DNA from 3 places in the Nonomuraea sp. MTCD27 genome. Region 1 is predicted to be linked to each of the others. Evidence: riboswitches for the same ligand, from Rfam matches in the RefSeq annotation. Region 1 holds a riboswitch; each other region holds the start of a gene.
The links. A riboswitch is a leader RNA that binds a small molecule or an ion and turns the genes downstream of it on or off. The one in region 1 is predicted to bind cyclic di-AMP.

Region 1 (6,192 bases):
CCTGTCGTCTGCCTGGAGCGCGCCTAGATGAACTGGCTCTACGTCGTGGGGATCGTCCTCTTCCTGCTCGGGTTGATGGTCTCCATCGCGCTGCACGAGCTCGGCCACCTGCTCCCGGCCAAGCTGTTCGGCGTCAAGGTGACCCAGTACATGGTGGGCTTCGGCTCGACGGCGTGGTCACGACGCAAGGGCGAGACCGAATACGGCATCAAGTGGATCCCGTTCGGTGGCTACATCCGCATGATCGGCATGCTGCCGCCGCGTCCTGGCGATGAGCCCGGCAAGCTCAGGAGCACCGCGACGGGCCCGTGGCAGGGCCTGATCGAGTCCGCCCGCGACGCCGCCCAGGAAGAGGTGCGGCCGGGCGACGAGGAGAAGGTCTTCTACCGGAAGAAGTGGTGGCAGAAGGTCATCATCATGTCCGGCGGCCCGGCGATGAACTTCGTGCTCGCCTTCGTCTTCTTCAGCATCCTGCTGGTCGGCATCGGCCTGCCCACGCTGGCCCCGATCGTCTCGCCCGAGACCAACACGTGCGTGATCCCGATCTCGGAGCAGCGTACGGAGTGCAAGCCCACCGACAAGCCCACCCCCGCCGTCCAGGCGGGCATGAAGCCCGGCGACCACATCGTCGCCTTCAACGGCCAGAAGATCGGCTCCTGGGACGACGCCACCCGCCTGATCCGCTCCCACGGTCCCGGCGCGGTGCGGCTGGGCATCGTCCGCGACGGCAAGCCGATGACGGTCAACGTCACGCTCATCGCCCAGGACCGGCCCAACCTGGAGGACCCGCAGAAGATCGACAAGAACGTCGGCTTCCTCGGCGTGCTGCCCACCGAGGTCATGCAGCAGCAGACCATGGGCCAGGTCATCGGCTACATGGGCGAGCTGACGGCCAGGGTGGCCGGCTCGCTGCTCAACCTGCCGGAGAAGATGGTCGGCGTCTGGCACGCGGCCTTCTCCGGCGAGGAGCGCGACCCCGAGGGCCCCGTGGGCGTGGTCGGCGCGGGCCGCATGGGTGGCGAGATCCTGGCCTCCGACCAGCTGTCCACCGAGAAGAAGATCGCCATCTTCATCAACCTGCTGGCCGGCTTCAACCTCGCGATCGGCATGTTCAACCTCATCCCGCTGCTGCCGCTCGACGGCGGCCACATCGCCGGCGGGCTGTGGGAGGGCATCAAGCGGGCGTTCGCCAGGATCATGCGGCGGCCGGAGCCGGCTCACGTGGACATCGCCAAGGTGCTGCCGCTGACGTACGCGATCGCGATCGTGATGATGATCATGGCGGGCCTGCTCGTCTACGCCGACCTGGTCAACCCGCTCACGCTGACGAACTGAGGCCGCCGTGGACGCCCTGGAGCGGCTGCGGGGCCTGTGCCTGGCGCTGCCCGAGACGACCGAGCGGCTCTCGCACGGGGAGCCGACGTGGTTCGTCAGGGGCAAGAAGACGTTCGTGATGTTCGCCGATCACCATCATGACGATCGGCTGGCGTTCTGGTGCGCGGCCCCGCCCGGGGTGCAGGAGGAGATGGTGGCGGAGGACCCCGAGAGGTTCTTCCGGCCACCGTACGTGGGGCATCGGGGGTGGCTGGGGGTCTACCTGGACGTGCCGGACGTGGACTGGGCGGAGATCGCGGAGATCGTGACGGACGCCTACCGCCGGATCGCCCCCCAGTCCCTCGCCGCACGCCTGCCCTGACCCCGGGCCCGGCGCGGGTCGCCGCGGGTCAGTTCATCGAGATGTGCACGTGGTCGAAGTGGTTCTCGGTGACGCTGCCCCGGTCGGACATCGTGCTCCAGCCCGATCCGTGGTTGATCCGCTGCTTCCAGATCACGTACTTGACGCCCAGCTTGTTCTGGTTCTTGATCGCCCAGGCCGCGATCCGGTCGCCGAGTGCGTTGTTGACGGCGGTGGGCATCGAGCCGCCCGTGCTCATCATGAAGTCGCAGGCCCGGCCGAGCGGGTGCTCGCCGCTGGAGCCCGAGCGGAAGCAGCCCACCTCGAACGGCAGCGAGAAGTTCTTCTCCACCTGAGCCTTCATCAGCCGCGTACGCGAGGTGATGTTGTCCGTTCCCGTGGGCAGTTCGGGCGCCCAGGAGCCGTCGGACTTGCGGCCGGTGCCGAACGGCACCAGGTCCTCGAGCTTGTCCTTGATGTCGTCGATGACGTCCTCGGCCTCGTCGCGCTGCTCGGCCACCGTGGCCGTGTCCGACTCGATCCGGGCCGCCAGCGCCGCGGCCTCCTCGCTGGCCTGCTGCTTGTCGTCGCGGGCCGTGGCGACGCCCTGCACGACGGCCTGCTGCTCGGCGGTGAGCTGTTCGAGCAGGGCCGCGCTGCTGGCGTTCTGGGGCAGCATCAAGGTGGGTACGGACGGGTCGGCGTTCTGGTAGCGCAGGCGGGCGATCTCGGCGACCCGCTGCTCGGCCGTGGTCAGCGCCTGCTCGGCGGTGGCCAGCCTGGCCTCGGCCGTCTCGGCGGCCTGCTGGGCCTTGGCCAGCTCGACGCGCTTGAGGTTGTACCGCTCGATGAGCTTGTCGACCTTGGTGTTGAGCTGTTTGAGCTGGGCGCGGAGTTCGGCTTCCGTGGGTTTGGGGGCTCCCGACGCCGCGGTCGCCGGGAGGACGGCGATGGCGGCGGCGGCGATGAGACCGATGGCAAGAGTCGCGGGGGACGAAGCCGCCACGTAGGTGTTCCTCTCCCTCTGCCGGCCGGGTTAGCTGACGGGTTCGGGCAGGGGAGTTGATCCCTACCGCCGAAGCGGATTCACCCCAGGTGCGATGGGTCCCCGGCTCCCGGGCGACGCGCTCGGGATTAGGCGTGCCACGGCTGTTTCGGCCGGTGCATATGGGGATATTAGTGGTAGATCACGAGTCATGCGACCTTAAGTAGAAATCTATTAGTGATCTACTTGTGATCGAAGCATGCGTGCCGCCTCCTCCGGCAGCACGTCGTTGACGAAGGCGCCCATCGCGGACTCCGAGCCGGCCAGATACTTGAGCTTGTTCGCCGCCCGCCGGATGCTGAACAGCTCCAGGTGCAGATAGCCCAGCTCCCGGTCCTGGCGTACGGGTGCCTGGTGCCAGGCCGACACGTACGGCATCACCACCCCGAACAGCCCGTCCAGCGCCCGCAGGACCGAGGTGTAGAGGGGCGCGAACGCGTCCCGCTCCTCCTCCGTGAGCGCGGCCAGGTCGGGCACCTGCCGGTGCGGATAGAGGTGCACCTCGAACGGCCAGCGCGCGGCGGCGGGCACGAAGGCCGTCCACAGCTCGTTGGCGGCCACCACCCGTGTCCCCGCCTCCCGCTCGGCGGCCAGCACGTCGGCGAACAGGTTGCCCGGCCCCTTGTACCGGGCCGCCGCGCCGAGCTGCAGCCTGGTCCTGGGCGTGACGTACGGGTAGGCGTAGATCTGGCCGTGCGGGTGGGCGAGCGTGATGCCGATCTCCGCGCCCCGGTTCTCGAAGCAGAACACCTGCTCCACGCCCTCGATCGTGGACAGCTCGGCCGTGCGGTCGGCCCACGCCTCCATGACGAGCCCCACCTGGTCGTCGGAGAGCTTGGAGAAGGAGGACGAGTGGTCGGAGGTGAAGCACACCACTTCACACCGGCCCACACCCGGACGGACTTCGCTCAGGCCGCCCACTTCCTCGTAAGTCCCGAAATTTCCGGAGAAAGAGGGGAAGCGGTTCTCGAACACCACCACGTCGTAGTCGTGGGCGGGGATCTCCGACGACCGCGTGTCCGACGACGGGCACAACGGGCACTCGGCCGTGCCGCCGGTCGGCAGAAACGTCCGCGTCTGCCGGTGCCCGGCGATCGCGATCCACTCCTCGGTCAGCGGGTCGTAACGCAGCTCGGAGGCCACGGGGCGGGGCTCCAGCGGCCGCCGGTCGATCGCACTCCTGTCGGCGTCGTCACGCCGGTCGAAGTAGATGAGCTCCCGGCCGTCGGCCAGATGGGTGATGGTGCGCTTCAAAGCGAGCCCTCCGCGATGATGAGTTCTCCGGCCCGTTCGGCCAGCTCTGTTCGTGCGTCCTCGGGCAGCCCCGCGTCGCTGATGACCACGTCGGCCTCGGTCAGCTCGGCGATGGTGCTGATGCCGACCGTGTTCCACTTGGTGTGGTCGGCGGGGACCACCAGCCGGTGCGCGGCCGCGACCAGCTCCCTGTCGGTCTCGGACTCGAGCAGGTTGGGCGTGGTGAACCCGGCCCGCACGCTCATCCCGTGCACGCCGAGGAAGAGCGTGTCCACGTGCAGGCGGCGGATCGCCGCCACGGCGACCGGGCCCACCAGGGCGTCGGACGGCGTGCGCACCCCGCCGGTCAGCACGACGGTGCGGTCGGCGCGCGGGTTGCGGTGGAAGACCTCGGCGACCGGGATCGAGTTGGTGATCACGGTCAGCTCGGGCACGCCGATCAGGTGGTGGGCCAGCGCCCACGTGGTGGTCCCCGCCGACAGCGCCACGGCCGTGCCCGGTCGTACGAGCGTGGCCGCGTGCCGCGCGATGGCGTCCTTCTCCTGCTGCTGGCGGGCGGACTTGGCGGTGAAGCCGGGCTCCTCGGTCGAGCCGGGGCCGAGCGCTGTCGCGCCTCCGTGCACCTTCTCCAGCAGCCCGCGTTCGGCCAGCACCTCGAGGTCGCGGCGGATGGTCATGTCGGAGACGCCGAGCTCGCGTACGAGGTCGGCCACCCGGACGCCGCCGTTGCTGCGCACGCGTTCGAGGATCGCCTGCTGCCGCTGCTGTGCGAGCACGCCCGCTCCTTCCAACAGATTCCACCAAATTATGACACGGAATTGTTGGGGAATGTTAGTTAGCGCGGAACGCTTGCGCTGGTCAGGGTGGGCAGGAGACGTTGGTCACTCCTGCCGTACCGATCAGCGGAGGCGAGTGCATGGCCAGGCGCGCACGCAAGGGCAAGGCACGCAAGAAGAAGAAGGCGAACCACGGCAAGCGTCCCACGGCGCGATGACCGGCGGGTGGCCGCCCACCCCCGCGGCCACCCGCGGCTCGCTCATCCCGGCAGCTGGGTGAGGGCCTGGTCGATGCGCTCCTGCGGCAGCGTGTAGTCCTCGAGCTGCCCGGCCAGATGGCGGTCGTACGCGCCGAGGTCGAAGAAGCCGTGGCCGCACAGGGCGGTCAGGATGACCTTCTCCTCGCCGCTCTCCTTGCAGCGCAGCGCCTCGGCGATGGTCTCGGCCAGCGCGTGCGTGGGCTCGGGGGCCGGCACGATGCCCTCGGTCCTGGCGAAGCGGATGCCGGCCTCGAAGCACTCGCTCTGGGAGCGGGTGACCGCCTCGAACATGCCCAGCTCGTACATGTGCGACAGCAGCGGCGACATGCCGTGATAGCGCAGGCCGCCCGCGTGGATCGGGTCCGGTACGAACGTGTGCCCCAGCGTGTGCATCTTGAGCAGCGGCGTGAACCCGGCCGTGTCCCCGAAGTCGTAGGCGTACGCGCCGCGCGTGAACGACGGGCAGGCCGCCGGCTCGACCGCGCGGAACACCGTGCCGATCCGCCCGGCCAGCTTCTCCCGCAGGAACGGGAAGGCCAGGCCGGCGAAGTTCGAGCCGCCGCCGGTGCAGCCGATGACCAGGTCCGGCAGCTCGGGCAGCTGCTTCAGCGCCTCCTCGCCGATCACGGTCTGGTGCATGAGGACGTGGTTGAGCACCGAGCCGAGCGCGTAGCGGGCGTCGGGCGTCGCCGCCGCCACCTCGACGGCCTCGCTGATCGCGATGCCCAGGCTGCCCGGGGAGTCGGGGTCGTCGGCCAGCACCTTGCTGCCCGAGCCCGTCACGGGGGAGGGGCTGGCGTGGACGGTGGCGCCGTACACCTGCATGAGGGAGCGCCGGTACGGCTTCTGGTCGTAGGAGGCGCGGACCATCCAGACCTGGCACTCCACGTCGAACTGGGAACAGGCGAACGCCAGGGCCGAGCCCCACTGCCCGGCGCCGGTCTCGGTGGTCAGCAGCCGCACGCCCTCCCGGGCGTTGTAGTACGCCTGCGGCACGGCCGTGTTCGGCTTGTGGGAGCCGGCGGGCGAGCCGCCCTCGTACTTGTAGTAGATCCGGGCCGGCGTGCCGAGCGCCTTCTCCAGCCTGCGCGCCCGGATCAGCGGCGTCGGCCGCCAGAGCCGGTAGACGTCCAGCACCTCCTGCGGGATCGGGACGAACCGCTCGCCGCTCACCTCCTGCCC
Region 2 (6,192 bases), 270 kb from region 1:
ACATGGTCGGCCAAGCCCGCCTCGGCAGTCGTGCGCCGGGCGTGGGCCTGGGCCTCGGCGTCGGTGTCGAGGCTGAGGACGTGACCGCCTGCGGAGCGGGCCGCGTCGGCCAGCCACAGCGTGGACACGCCGCGGGAGGTGCCGATCTCCACGATGTCGCGCGCGTCGATGCTCTGGGCCAGGAACCAGAGGAACTCCCCGGCGTCGGGCTCCAGCACCCGCCACCGGTCCAGCCTGTCCTGCTGGGCGGCGTCGTGCCGGGCCGCGGTCTCGTTCAGGTCATCGATGATCTTCCGTACCGTCGCGTCCACGGGTAGGAGTCTGCCCTACCGCTCGCGGAGGCCGCGCACCATGGTGGCGAAGGCGTCGGTCCAGTGACGGAGGGACTCGTCGGGGTCGCCGAGGGCGCCGCGCAGGTCGAGGCTGCACAGCCCGTGCGCCAGGGCGTTGAGCCGGACGGCGAGGTCGTGGGGCTCGGCGGGGGCGAAGGCGCCTTCCCGCACGCAGCGGGCGACGGCGGCGATGAGGGTGTCGAAGGTGGGCTGGATCCGGGCGGCGGCCTCGGCGTCGGGCTGGAACCCGGGGATCGGCCGGCCGAACATGAGCTCGTAGAGGTGGGGGTTGGCCAGGGCGTTGGCGCGGTAGGCGTGGCCGAGCGCGAGGAGGTCGGCGACCGGGTCCTCGGTGCGGGGCACGGCTTCGAACGCCTGGGCCAGACGCTCGAAGCCGGCCAGGAACATCTCGCGGACGAGGCCCGCCTTGTCGCCGAAGAGCTGGTAGACGGCCATGGTGGACACGCCTGCCTGCTGTGCGACGCGGCGGGTGGTCAGCGCGGCCGGGCCCTCGGAGGCCAGGAGCCGGCCGGCGGCGTCGACGAGCTCATGGCGAAGCTCCTGGTGGTCGCGCTTTCTCGGTCTTGCCATAGTGGCCAGCTTATCATAACGTTGTTATATAACAACGGTTTGAAACCCCTTCGGAAGGGACCAGCACCATGTCCGACCTGCATGTCGTCCTTGGCGCGACCGGCGCGATCGGCTCGGCCGTCGTCGCCGAGCTCACCGCCCGGGGCCACCGGGTCCGCGCCGTCAGCCGGAGCGCGAACCCCGGCCCCCACGAGCTGCGGGCCGACGTCACCACCACCGAGGGCGCCATCGCCGCCTGCCAGGGTGCCGCCGTGGTGTACCAGTGCGCGCAACCGAACTACGCAAGCTGGGCCGCGGAGTTCCCCGATTTCACCAGGACGGTCCTCGCCGGGGTGGAGGCCGCCGGTGCGAAGCTGGTCATGGCCGACAACCTGTACGTCTACGGCCCCGTGACCGGCCCCATGACCGAAGACCTGCCGTACGCCGCCACCAATCCCAAAGGCCGCGCCCGCATCGAGGTCGACGACCTGATCCTCGACGCCCACCGGGCCGGGCGCATCCGCGCCACCCTCGGACGGGCCTCCGACTACTACGGCCCCGGAGGCGTCAACACCGTCATCGGCCCGACCGTCTTCGCCGCCGCCCTGGCCGGCAAGACCGCCCGCTGGGTCGGCGACCTCGACCAGCCGCACACCATCGCCTACCTGCCCGACACCGCCGCCGGGTTGGTCACCCTCGGCGAGCGCGCCGAGGCGGACGGGCGCGCCTGGCACCTGCCCGCCGCCGAGCCCATCACCGGCCGCGCCTTCCTCGACCTCGTGTGGGCCGCGGCCGGCGGCACGCCGAAGAGCGCCGGGCTCGGGCGGGGGATGCAGCGCCTCGTCGGGCTGTTCCACCCCATGGTCCGCGAGTTCGGGGAGACCTGGTACCAGCGGGACCGGCCGTTCGTCTCCGACGACTCGGCCTTCCGGAAGGCGTTCGGACCGGTCGACGTCACCCCGCACCCGGCGGGCGTGGCCGCGACGCTCGACTGGTATCGGCAGCACGCGTAGCCCGCTCTCCCGGAGCGAACACAACGGGTGGCGCAGGATCTCTCCTGCACCACCCGTTGTCCCTTGACCATCGCACCTGGCAAGGAGCGTGCGGCCTGCCTGGGATCAGGCCTTGTACTGGGGGTAGCCGTAGCCGACGACCTGGGACTTGGGCCGGATGCGCTGCTCGACCTTGCCGTTGCCGGTGTTGCCCTCGATCGTGGTGATCGTGCCGTTGCCGTTGTCCTGCTTGACCAGGCCCACGTGGTCGATGCCCGTGGTGCTCTTGCCGTTCCAGTCGAAGAAGACGACGGCGCCGGGCTTGGCGGTCGTGCCCCAGTGCTGGTTGGTCTGGAACCACTTGGCATAGGTGACGGTGTAGGCGTCCCAGCCCATGCTGGGGCGGACGCCGGCCTTCTCGCCGACCCAGGAGACGAACATGGCGCACCACGGAGCGTTGGCGTAGGCCCGCACACTCCCGCCATCACGGGTGATGGTCTCCTGCGCCCGGGGCGAGGACATGTACCAGCTGTGGAACGGGGTGCCACCGCCCGCGGCGTTCTCGGCCACGCCGATCTGCGACTCGGCGACCTTCAGCACCGACTGCGCGGACACCTGACCCGCGGACTTCTGCGCCTGGGAGTCGTCGGCGGCGAAGGCCGGACCGGCGGCGAGAACGGCACCGGCCGCCACGGCCGCCCCGACGGCGAACCGGGTGAGGCTCGCGGGCTTCAGGGCACGGGAAAGGGTGTACTTGGCCATTACTTGGATTGCTCCTCGCTTCCATGCCGCCTACCGGGTTAGCTGACGGGTTCGGGCGTGGAAGTGCCCTACGGAGCGCTCGGATCAGAGCGCGCCGATTCACCCCGGAAAAAAAGGTGGGTCCCCGGTTCCGCTGCATTCACGGATTCGGCGGGCCGCGTCACACATCCCTGCACGTCCGTGCTGGTGAGACGCGGTCTCGACAAATGAACGGCGTCACGCGACAAGTGCTTGTCGGCAGGTCGTACGCCTTGAGTCCTCAAAGGTAAGCGAATCGCATAGAAAGATGCAAGCCGGGCCCTGGGAAAGGCAACAGGATCCCCTGTGACATAGGCGATCGCGACACAATTCTTTACCCAAGCAGCATGGTGGACGGGGTTTAGGAGGGCAAAAGAGGTCGCATCACGAGTATCACAAGTCACAGCCGTTCCGGACCGGCGACCAGGGCGGCGCCGGAAACTTTACCCAGCCCCGGAAACCCTTGCCGGCGCGGCTTTTCGGGCTCGTTCCCGCCGACGAACATGGGGCTTCGCTTTGCCATACTTGCTCCCACTTTAGGGAGATCTGTACCTTTACTGGGCGCGGTCCGCCGCGCCCGCCGAATCCGCGACCCCGCGGAGCCGGGGATCCACTCTTCGGGGTGAATCGGACGCCGGCCCGAGCCGCGCCCGTAGGGGCGACTTCCAGTCCCGAACCCGTCAGCTAACCCGGTAGGCGGCATGGAAGAAGGAGTCGACATCCCCATGCTCAAGCCTCAGCTTGCCGCGATCGTCAGGAACCGCCGCCCCGCCGAGCTCTTCGCGCTGGCCGTCGGAGGCGTGATCCTGGCCGCGACCACCGCCGTCACCGGCGCGACCGGTACGGTGCTCGCCTCGCCCACCGGTCACGGCACCACCGTGCAGGCGACCCAGCACAGGACCCAGCAGCTCACGTACGGCCTGGACATCTCCAACTACGAGCCCCAGTACGACTGGGCCGCCAGCCCCGCCCAGTTCGGCATCATCAAGGCCACCGAGGGCACCGGCTTCCGCGACGCCTCGTTCGCCCGGCACTGGCGTGAGCTGGGCGACAAGGGCATCGTGCGCGGCGCGTACCACTTCGGGCACCCCGGCAACGACCCCATCGCCGAGGCCGAGCACTTCCTGTCCGTGGTGAACGCCCAGCCCGCCAAGGCCGGGGACCTGCTGGTCCTGGACCTGGAGACGACCGACGACAGGTCCGTCGCCCAGGTGAACGCGTGGGCCAAGGCGTGGCTGTCACACGTGAAGGCCAGGACCGGGATCACCCCGATGTTCTACAGCGGCTGGAACTTCGCCGACACGTACGGCAAGGGCCTGGCCGAATATCCCCTGTGGGTCGCTCACTACAGCCGGGCCAAGGGCGCGCTCACCCCGCCCGCCGACTGGAAGTCCTGGACCATCCACCAGTACACCGACTCCCCCATCGATCAGAACGTCTCCGCGCTGACCCCCGGCCAGCTGCGCGACCTGGGCAGGCACGCCGCCTGACCGGCGCGTGCCCTCCCGGCCGCCCTGCCGCCCGGGAGGGCACGCGCCGCAGAGCAAGCACCGCAGAGCAAGCGCCGCAGGACGTGTGCCGCAGGACGACTCGCCGCCGCGACGAAGAGCAGGGCGGCGGTGGCGAGCGAGGCCGGGGCGGGGCCGGGCAGCGCGTCGCCGCGAACGGTGCGCCGGCCCGCTGAGACGGTCGGGGCTGCCGGAAGGCCGGGAGCGGCAGCCCGATCCCGGCCTCCCGGTGAGTCACTCGAAGGTGAGTGAGTCGATGGTGACGGTGCTGTTGCCGCCGTACCAGAAGCCCATCGCGAGCTGTCCGGGGGACGCGCGGTTGATCCCGTTCGCGGACATCGGAAGCCTGATGTCCTTGTACGCGGTGGTGATGGCCGGACGGCCGCCGCCGTCGAGCGTGAAGTCGCCGAACGCCTTGGTCACCCCGCCGAGGCCGAGGTGGAAGTGGGCCTGCTCGCCCCCTGCCGCGCCCTTGATCCGGACGACGAGATGGGTGTACGCGGACAGGTCGGTGTACACGTCGCTGCCGAACCAGCCGCAGTTGTCGTACCGCAGGCTGAGCGCCCCGCCGGGCACGGCGCCGGAGCCGCCGCCGTTGAGGAAGCAGTTGCCGCCGGTCCACCTGCCGAGGTCGTTGCGGGCCGCGGACGGGTACGCCGGGTTGCCGTCGAAGTCGTCCACGACCAGGCCCGCGGACGTCGCCGGAAGGGTGACGACGGTGACGGGCGCCGACGCGGCGGAGGTGTTTCCCGCGGCGTCGTACGCCCTGACGGTGTAGGTGTAGGAGGTCGCGGGGTTCAGCCCGGTCTCGGTGAAGGAGGTCGTCGCCGACGTCCCGACCTGGGTGGCGCCGCGGTGGATGCGGTATCCGGCCACGCCGACGTCGTCCGTGGCCGCCGTCCAGGACAGGGTGACCGAGCTCGCGGTGCGTGACGGGGAGGTCAGCCCGGTGGGCGTGGTCGGCGCCGTGGTGTCCTGGCCGCCGCCGCTGCCGACGGTGACCGGGCCGAGGCCGAGCCAGCCGTCGGCGCCCTGGGTGGCGTTGGCGAAGCGGAGCTTCTTGGCGTTCGAGGAGACGGTCTCCAGCGGGTTCTTCACCCGGAGGACCCACTGGTAGCCACCGTTGGGGACGCCGGAGAGGTTGACGCCGGCCTGGAAGTACTGCGGGTGGCCGTAGTCCAGATAGGTCGGGTCCGAGCCCACACCCCAGTCGGGGAACGCGCGGATCTTGAGCGGCATGACCGTGCGGAGGTCCCAGGACGTGTCGAAGGTCCTGACCACGGTCCCGGCGCTGTTCTTGAGGCCGAGGGTGACCGTCCACGGGTAGTAGAACGGTGCCACGCCGTTGTTCCTGATCCGTACGCCCACGTTCGTGGTGCCGCTCGCGGTGTCCTTGAAGTACGCGTTGTCGACGGTGAGGTCGTACCCCATGAGGCGGACGGCCGCCGCGACGTTCGGGTCGCCGGCCGCGTAGCTCTGGCTCTGTTCGTTGATTTTCCAGGTGGTGTGCTCCAGCTCGATGCACGCCTTCATGTTGTCGACCTGCCCGGAGCCGCCGGGCCAGGACGCGAACGCCGAGGACTGGATCTCGGGCCGGACCTCGCCGCCCATCGAAGCGGTGATCCACTTGTTCTCGGCGCCGTGGCTGAGGGCCCGTTCGAGCTGGGCGTAACCGGCCCCGCCGAGCGACCGCGGCAGCGTGACGCCGGCCAGCGGGGAGCCTTCCTTGTAACAGAAGGAGTCGTCGTGGTAGCCGATGTCCCGGTTCGTCCCCGCGCCGGCCGCCGAATCGGGGTAGCGCATCTCCAGCTTGGTCCGGTTGAACGCGTTGTCGTACGCCTGGAGGATCTGCGCGGCGTGCGCGTCGGTCGGCATGAAGTTCGGGTGGGTGTCGCCGCTGGTGTCGGTGTCGAACGGCCAGGTGTGCCACTCGCCCCACAGCCCGATCAGGCCCAGGTGGATGAACCCGATGCGCGGGTCGCCGTCGTACCGGGCGCCGAAGGCCGCGAT
Region 3 (6,192 bases), on a different contig from region 1:
CAGCGCACGGAATCGGGCGGCCACCTGGTCCCACGCCCATTCGCGGGCGACCCAGTCGCGGCCGCCCGCGCCCATCTTGCGCGCCTTGTCGGGGTCGGTCAGCAGCTCGACGATGGCCTGCGCCACCTCGTCCGCGTCCTCCCCGTTCACCACCAGCCCCGTCTCGTCGGCCCGCACCGCGTCGGGCGCGCCGCCGGACGCGCCCGCCACCACCGGCAGCCCGGTCGCGGACGCCTCCAGGAACACGATCCCGAGCCCCTCCACGTCCACCCCTCCGAACCGGGTACGGCACGGCATCGCGAACACGTCCGCCGCCGCGTAGTAGCCGGGCAGGTCGGCCGCCGGCACCGTGCCGGTGAACCTGATCGACTCCCGCCCGGCCGCCAGCCGCTCCAGCCGCCCTCGGTACGGGCCGCCGCCCACCAGCAGCAGCACCGCCTCCGGCACCGCGCGCAGCACCTGGGGCCAGGCCCTGATGAGCTGGTCCTGGCCCTTGCGCGGCACCAGGCGCGACACGCACGCGACGACCGGCCGGCCCGGCAGTCCCAGCTCGGCCTTGGGCGCGCCGGGGTGGAACTGCCCGACGTCCACGCCGGGCGCGAGCCGTACGAGCTTGTCCGCGGGGATGGCGGCGGCCAGCCGCTGGCGCGTGTACTCCCCCAGGTACGTCACCACGTCGGCGTGCCGGCCGATCCTGCGCAGCACCGAGCGGAAGCCCGGCGCGCTCGCCCACGACGCCTCGTGGCCGTGGGTGAGCATCACCACCCTGCGCGCGCCCGCCCGGCGCAGGCGCGGCGCGAGCAGGCCGAGCGGCGCCGCCGCGCCGAACACCACGGTGTCCGCGCCGTGCTCGGCCACCAGCCCGGCCGCCGTCCGCGCGACGGCCGGGGTGGGCAGCATGAGCCGCGTCGGGTGCCGCACGATCCGGTACGGCTGGCGCCGGTCGAACTCCGCGCACCCCGGCCAGGCGGGGGCGTAGACGGCCACGCCGGGCGTGCGCAGCGCGAGCCCGTGCACGAACGACTGGATGCCGCCCGGTCGGGGCGGGAAGTCGTTCGTCACGAAGACCACTCTGGGCCCGGCCGCGGGGTCGGTCACGGTACGGGTACGCCGTTCAGCTCGGCCCATGAGCGGGCCATGGCGATGCGCTCGGGGCTGGAGGGATGGGAGGCATAGAGCACATATTCCACCGCATTAGGCGACAAGTCGGAAATATTGGTCACTGCCAGGCGTTTCTGCATGGCGATGAACGTGGCGGGATCCTTCGTCAGGTCGAGCGCGTGGACGTCGGCCCGGGCCTCGATGTGCCGGCTGACCACGTTCTGGAACGGGCCGACGAGCAGCGAGCCGACGGTTGCGAGCCCCACCAGCGCGCAGACCGCCCGCGGATCGGTGATCGAGGTGACACCGGTGCGCCGCCGGACCGGGGTGAAGACGAGGAACAGCGCGATCGCGCCCAGCCCGGCGCCCAGGCCGCCGATGAGCGTGCCGTGGAGCACGTCGTCGTACTTGGCGTGGCCCAGCTCGTGCGCCACGACCAGCTCGACCTCCGGCTGCGGGGCCCGGAGCAGCGTGTCGTAGACGACGATGCGGCGCGTGGCGCCGAAGCCGGACACGTACGCGTTGAGCGCCGTCGTCCTGCGCGAGGCGTCGGCCACCAGCACGTCCTCGACCGGCACGCCGTCCCGCTCGGCCATGTCGAGCAGCTTCGTCCGCAGCGCGCCCTGCGGCATGGAGGTGAAGTCGTTGAACATCGGCTCGAACACCACCGGGTACACGAACGACGCCACCACCGTCAGCGCGAACGCCCCCACCGCGGCGGGGATCCACCACCGCCGCACCTTGCGGGCCAGCGCCACCAGGGCCGTCAGCATCACGCAGAGCAGGAACACCTCCACGCCCAGGTTCTTCAGCCGGTCGCCCGCCCAGCCGGCCCAGTCCTGGGTGGACAGGCCGTAGTCGCGCATGATCGTCTCGAACCAGACGCCCAGCGGCCACCTGACCAGCTCGACGATCGCGGTGATGACCACGACGCCGAGGATCACCCGCAGCCACCAGGGGCCCTTGAGCCACCCCACCGCCCTGGCCCCGAGCGGGGTGGCGAGCAGGAGCCCGGCGAAGACGATCGTGAGCGCGAGCGACAGGTAGCTCGGCAGGCTCGTGGCCGCGTCGAACGCCTCCGCCCTGGCGATCTGGGCGGCGGTGAAGTCGCGGGCCGGATCGGGCGGCCCGCCGGTCAGCACGTGCCACGGAGTGGTGAAGGCGGTCACCGCCAGGATCACGACGCCGAGGAGCACCAGCGCGACGGCGGCCTGCCGCCTCAGCCCGCTCTCCCCGGCGGGCGGCCCTCCGTTCACGGGCGTCTCCCCACCGTCTCGTGTCCACGCTCGGGCTCCGGCTCGGGTCCGGGCCCCAGGCTCGCCCGGCACCGCCTCTCCGGCACCCTGGAGGACCGTCTCAGGAGCCGCCCCACGAGCCGCCCCACGAGCCGCCCCACGAGCCGCCCCACTGGCCGCCTCACCCGCCGCCTCACTGGCCAGTTCCCCGGCGGCCGCCCCGCCGCCGTGTCCGGCCGTCCCCGCCGCCGTGGCCGCACCCTCCGGCGGCCCGGCGCCCGGCTGCCCGGCGCCCGGCTGCCCGGCGGCCACGGCGGCCATCGCGCCGTCCGGTGCGCCGTCCGGGGGCTCGTCCTGCCGTGCCGCGTCGTCCTCGTCCTGCCGTTCGCTCATCTGCCTCCCCTTCACACGAGCTGATCCCGCACGTATTCGCGCCACCGTGCCGTCAGCGTGGCGACGGAGAGCCCCAGTGAGGCGAGTGCCCGGTCGAGGCCGGCCGCCTGAGCTTCACGGTAGAGCCTCACCAGGGTCCCTTCACCGAACCGGTCAGCCAGGAAGCGACACGCCAGCCAGGCCTCCTGGTAAGCCCGCGCCAGCCGGTCGGGGGCCCGCCCGTCGGCCGCGAAAGCCGCAGGTGCCGGCAAAGCGTTCGGCAGGCGCCCGGCGCGGACCTCGGCGGCCAGCTCGGCGGCGGCCGTCGCCACGGGGAGCCCGGCGTCGCGGTAGCCGACGTAGTCGGCGAAGCCCTCGTAGAGCCAGACGGGGAGGTGGTCGGTGCCGGCGGCGACGTGGGTGAGCTCGTGGGCGAGCACCACGTCCCTGCCGGTGGGATTGAGGGTGGCGAAGAGCTCGGGTACGACGATCACCCGCCCGCGGTCGGCCACCGCGGCCAGGCCGTCCAGCCGCTCCACGCCGGCCAGCCGGGCGGCCTCGCGGGCGGAGTCAGGGACGACGACCAGGGGGCGTACCGGCCTGCCGAGCACGGCCGAGACCCGCAGCCCGGCCCGATCGGCGAGCCGCGCCATCTCGTCGAGCGAGCCCGCGCCCTGACCGCCCTGGCCGACCCGACCCTGACCGACCTGACCGACATAGCTGACATGACCAACATGGGCGACGACAACGGACCGGCCGCCGCGCCGGACGACCGTGCGGCCGCCGGGCCACAGGTCGAGGATCCCCGAGGGGAGGACCGGGGGTTCGGGGCCACCGGCGAGGGCGAGGAGCAGCAGGCCGGCCACCGCGGCTCGTCGGCTCACCTGCTCGGACACGATGCCCGATCGTAGCCCCACCACATGAGTGCTCCCGCGGACGCGCGAGAGCCCCGCCCGAATCCAGGAAGGTCTCCAGGAATCCGGACGGGGCTTCTTCACATGCCGGGACGGACCGCGCCGACGAATGACGACTTACGCCATCCGCCCAGCTTGTCGATGCGCACCCGTTCGCCTGTCCGTGGCGAGTGGATCATCTTGCCCTTGCCGACGTACATGCCCACGTGGCCGAGCCCGCTGAAGAACATCAGGTCACCCGGCTGGAGGTTCCGCCAGGAGATCCTGCTCTTGATGCGGGCGAACTGGCTGCTCGCCACGCGCGGGAGCGTCACCCCGGCCCTCTTCCAGGCGAACTGGACGAGTCCGGAGCAGTCAAACGAACCAGGTCCTGTGCCACCGTAACGGTACGGGTCACCGATCTGATCCTTGGCCACGGCGACGGCCTTGCGGGCCTTCGCTTTCTGCCGAGCGATCCTGGCCGCCCGTCGCTGGGCTGCCGTGGCCGACGTCGACGTCTTGGCGGTGGTCTCCGCCTTCGCCGTCTCAGCGGCCGATTCGCTCGTCGTCGCCGCCTGAGCCGTTGGGGCAGGGAGGATCAGACCTCCGGCCGTCACGGTCATCGTGAGCGCTACGCCGCTCAGGGCAAGGCGGGACAGGCGGGGGTTCTGCAGGGAGGTAGACAGGATTTCTCCTTGTGTCTTCCACGAACGCCTACCGGGTTAGCTGACGGATTCGGGCCTGGAAGTCGCCCTACGGCGCGATGACGCGCCGATTCACCCCTGATCCCTGGGGAAACGTGGGATCGCTGGGTCCCCGGCTCCGTGCCTCCTGGCTGCACGGACTCGGCAGGTCGTCACCCCGATTGATTGCGATATGCAGATATCTGGGGATATCGGGGACGACCGGCGGATTCTTTTCTGTCTCGCATCGGGAGGGACCGATGCGGGTTCGCGGTGTCATGGCTTGTTCACCGCGACGACGCCAGAAGCTACGCCGAAAGGTCAAGGATCGGCAAAGCGGGAGTCAGGTTGTAAAGATCAGACAGCAGGGCCAGTAAGGAAGGAAACCCCTGCTGGAACACCAGGTTCCGTTATCCAAATGTGACCCTGCTCACACTTCTGACAGCCCGCGCTTGTCAGGCGTCGTTTGTCGCGTTTGTCACATTTTTCGCAGGAATTGACGGCCGTTTCGCGCCGTGGGAACGCTCCCGCCCCGGATCGCACGCCGGCAGACGCCACCTACTATGTGGCATCGTAGAAGCGGATGTGAGGCCGAAATCCGGTCGGGCGGGAGCCGAAAATGTTACGGGCGGACCGCGCCGACCAGGGAGCGGCCGTACGCGGAGAGCGCGACGACCTTCACGACGTCGCCCGTCTGCGGCGCGTGGACGATCTGCCCGTTGCCCGCGTAAATGCTGACGTGGCCCAGGCCCTCGCTGAAGATGAGGTCACCGGGCTGCAGGGAGTCGAGGTCCACCTTGCGGCTCGCGCCCCACGCCCACTGCTGCCACGTCGTACGCGGCAGCGTGACGCCGGCCGCCGCCCAGGCCGCCTGGGTCAGGCCCGAGCAGTCGTACCCGCGCGGCCCCGTCCCGCCGTAGATGTACGGCTTGCCCACCTGCGCGTACGCGAACCGCAGCACCGCCGCCGCGCTCCCCGAGGCCGGGCCCGTGTACTTGATGCCCGTGCTGTTCGGGTTGCCGGGGTTGTAGGCACCCAGCTTGTCCAGCAGCTTCTTCTGGTCGACGATCAGCTTGCGGATCTCCGAGCGCTCCTTCTCGACCGCGTCGCGCTCCTTGTCCGCCTCCTCGAGGGCCTCCTGCGCCTTGTCGCGCTCGACCTTCAGCCCGCGGTTCTCCCGGTCGAACGCCGCCAGCTTCTCCGCGCGCTCCTGCGCGAGCTGACCCGCGACGGCCAGCCCCGACAGCGTGCTCTGGGGGTCGTCCGAGGTCATGATCCCGGGCCAGGAGGTGACGTCCTCACCGAGCTGGTAGCTGTCGACGGCCATGCCGATCACCTGCGCGCGCAGGTCCGCGACCGTCTCCAGCTTGCGCTTGTAGCTGTCGTTCAGCTTGGTGAAGGTGCTCTTGGCCTTCTTGTAGCGCTCGTTCGCCGTGTTGAACCGGTCGACGACCTTGTCAGCCTTGTCGTTGAGCTTCTCGAGCTTGGCCTTGGCCTGGCCGAGAGTGGGTTTGGGATCAGCCATCGCCGCTCCCATCGGGCACATCACCAGCCCGAACGCGAGACCCGCGGCCACCGGCACCCGGCCAAACCTCACAGTGTCGCCTCCCAGGGATTACATCTGGGGCGAAATAGTACAGAAGTGGCGGGTGGGGTCTGCCCCAAACGCACCAATTCGTAATCTAGGCGCGGCCCAGTCTGCGCAGCAGCAGACCTGACGGAACCGGTCTGGCACCCATGCGCCTGACCGACTCGGCGACCTCGCGGTCCGACGACACCACGGCGATGGCCCGGCCGGGCGGCTCGGCGCGTACGAGCTGGCGGATGAGGTCGTCGGCGATCTCCCCCGGCGCGCTGAACAGCACCCGCACCCCGCGCGGCGCGACCACCTGCACGGGGACGTTGAGC

Region 2: another riboswitch for cyclic di-AMP. It lies ahead of ACBJ59_RS43635 (CHAP domain-containing protein); the one in region 1 lies ahead of ACBJ59_RS44845 (coiled-coil domain-containing protein).
Region 3: another riboswitch for cyclic di-AMP. It lies ahead of ACBJ59_RS05890 (C40 family peptidase); the one in region 1 lies ahead of ACBJ59_RS44845 (coiled-coil domain-containing protein).

Annotation. Positions count from the first base shown of each region.
Region 1 covers NZ_JBGNUW010000019.1:301,617-307,808, forward strand. Annotated here, with positions in the region: gene ACBJ59_RS44835 (RIP metalloprotease) at 28-1,335, shown strand; gene ACBJ59_RS44840 (MmcQ/YjbR family DNA-binding protein) at 1,343-1,696, shown strand; gene ACBJ59_RS44845 (coiled-coil domain-containing protein) at 1,725-2,681, opposite strand; cyclic di-AMP (ydaO/yuaA leader) riboswitch at 2,687-2,826, opposite strand; gene galT (galactose-1-phosphate uridylyltransferase) at 2,895-3,974, opposite strand; gene ACBJ59_RS44855 (DeoR/GlpR family DNA-binding transcription regulator) at 3,971-4,750, opposite strand; gene ACBJ59_RS44860 (50S ribosomal protein bL37) at 4,891-4,968, shown strand; gene ACBJ59_RS44865 (TrpB-like pyridoxal phosphate-dependent enzyme) at 5,011-6,192, opposite strand, start outside.
Region 2 covers NZ_JBGNUW010000019.1:34,818-41,009, reverse strand. Annotated here, with positions in the region: gene ACBJ59_RS43650 (O-methyltransferase) at 1-311, opposite strand, end outside; gene ACBJ59_RS43645 (TetR/AcrR family transcriptional regulator) at 327-923, opposite strand; gene ACBJ59_RS43640 (NAD-dependent epimerase/dehydratase family protein) at 992-1,915, shown strand; gene ACBJ59_RS43635 (CHAP domain-containing protein) at 2,021-2,656, opposite strand; cyclic di-AMP (ydaO/yuaA leader) riboswitch at 2,669-2,819, opposite strand; cyclic di-AMP (ydaO/yuaA leader) riboswitch at 3,243-3,387, shown strand; gene ACBJ59_RS43630 (glycoside hydrolase family 25 protein) at 3,400-4,164, shown strand; gene ACBJ59_RS43625 (fibronectin type III domain-containing protein) at 4,417-6,192, opposite strand, start outside.
Region 3 covers NZ_JBGNUW010000002.1:297,701-303,892, reverse strand. Annotated here, with positions in the region: gene ACBJ59_RS05905 (glycosyltransferase family 4 protein) at 1-1,128, opposite strand, end outside; gene ACBJ59_RS05900 (M48 family metallopeptidase) at 1,095-2,729, opposite strand; gene ACBJ59_RS05895 (hypothetical protein) at 2,741-3,604, opposite strand; gene ACBJ59_RS05890 (C40 family peptidase) at 3,703-4,224, opposite strand; cyclic di-AMP (ydaO/yuaA leader) riboswitch at 4,298-4,462, opposite strand; gene ACBJ59_RS05885 (NlpC/P60 family protein) at 4,907-5,809, opposite strand; gene ACBJ59_RS05880 (NYN domain-containing protein) at 5,967-6,192, opposite strand, start outside.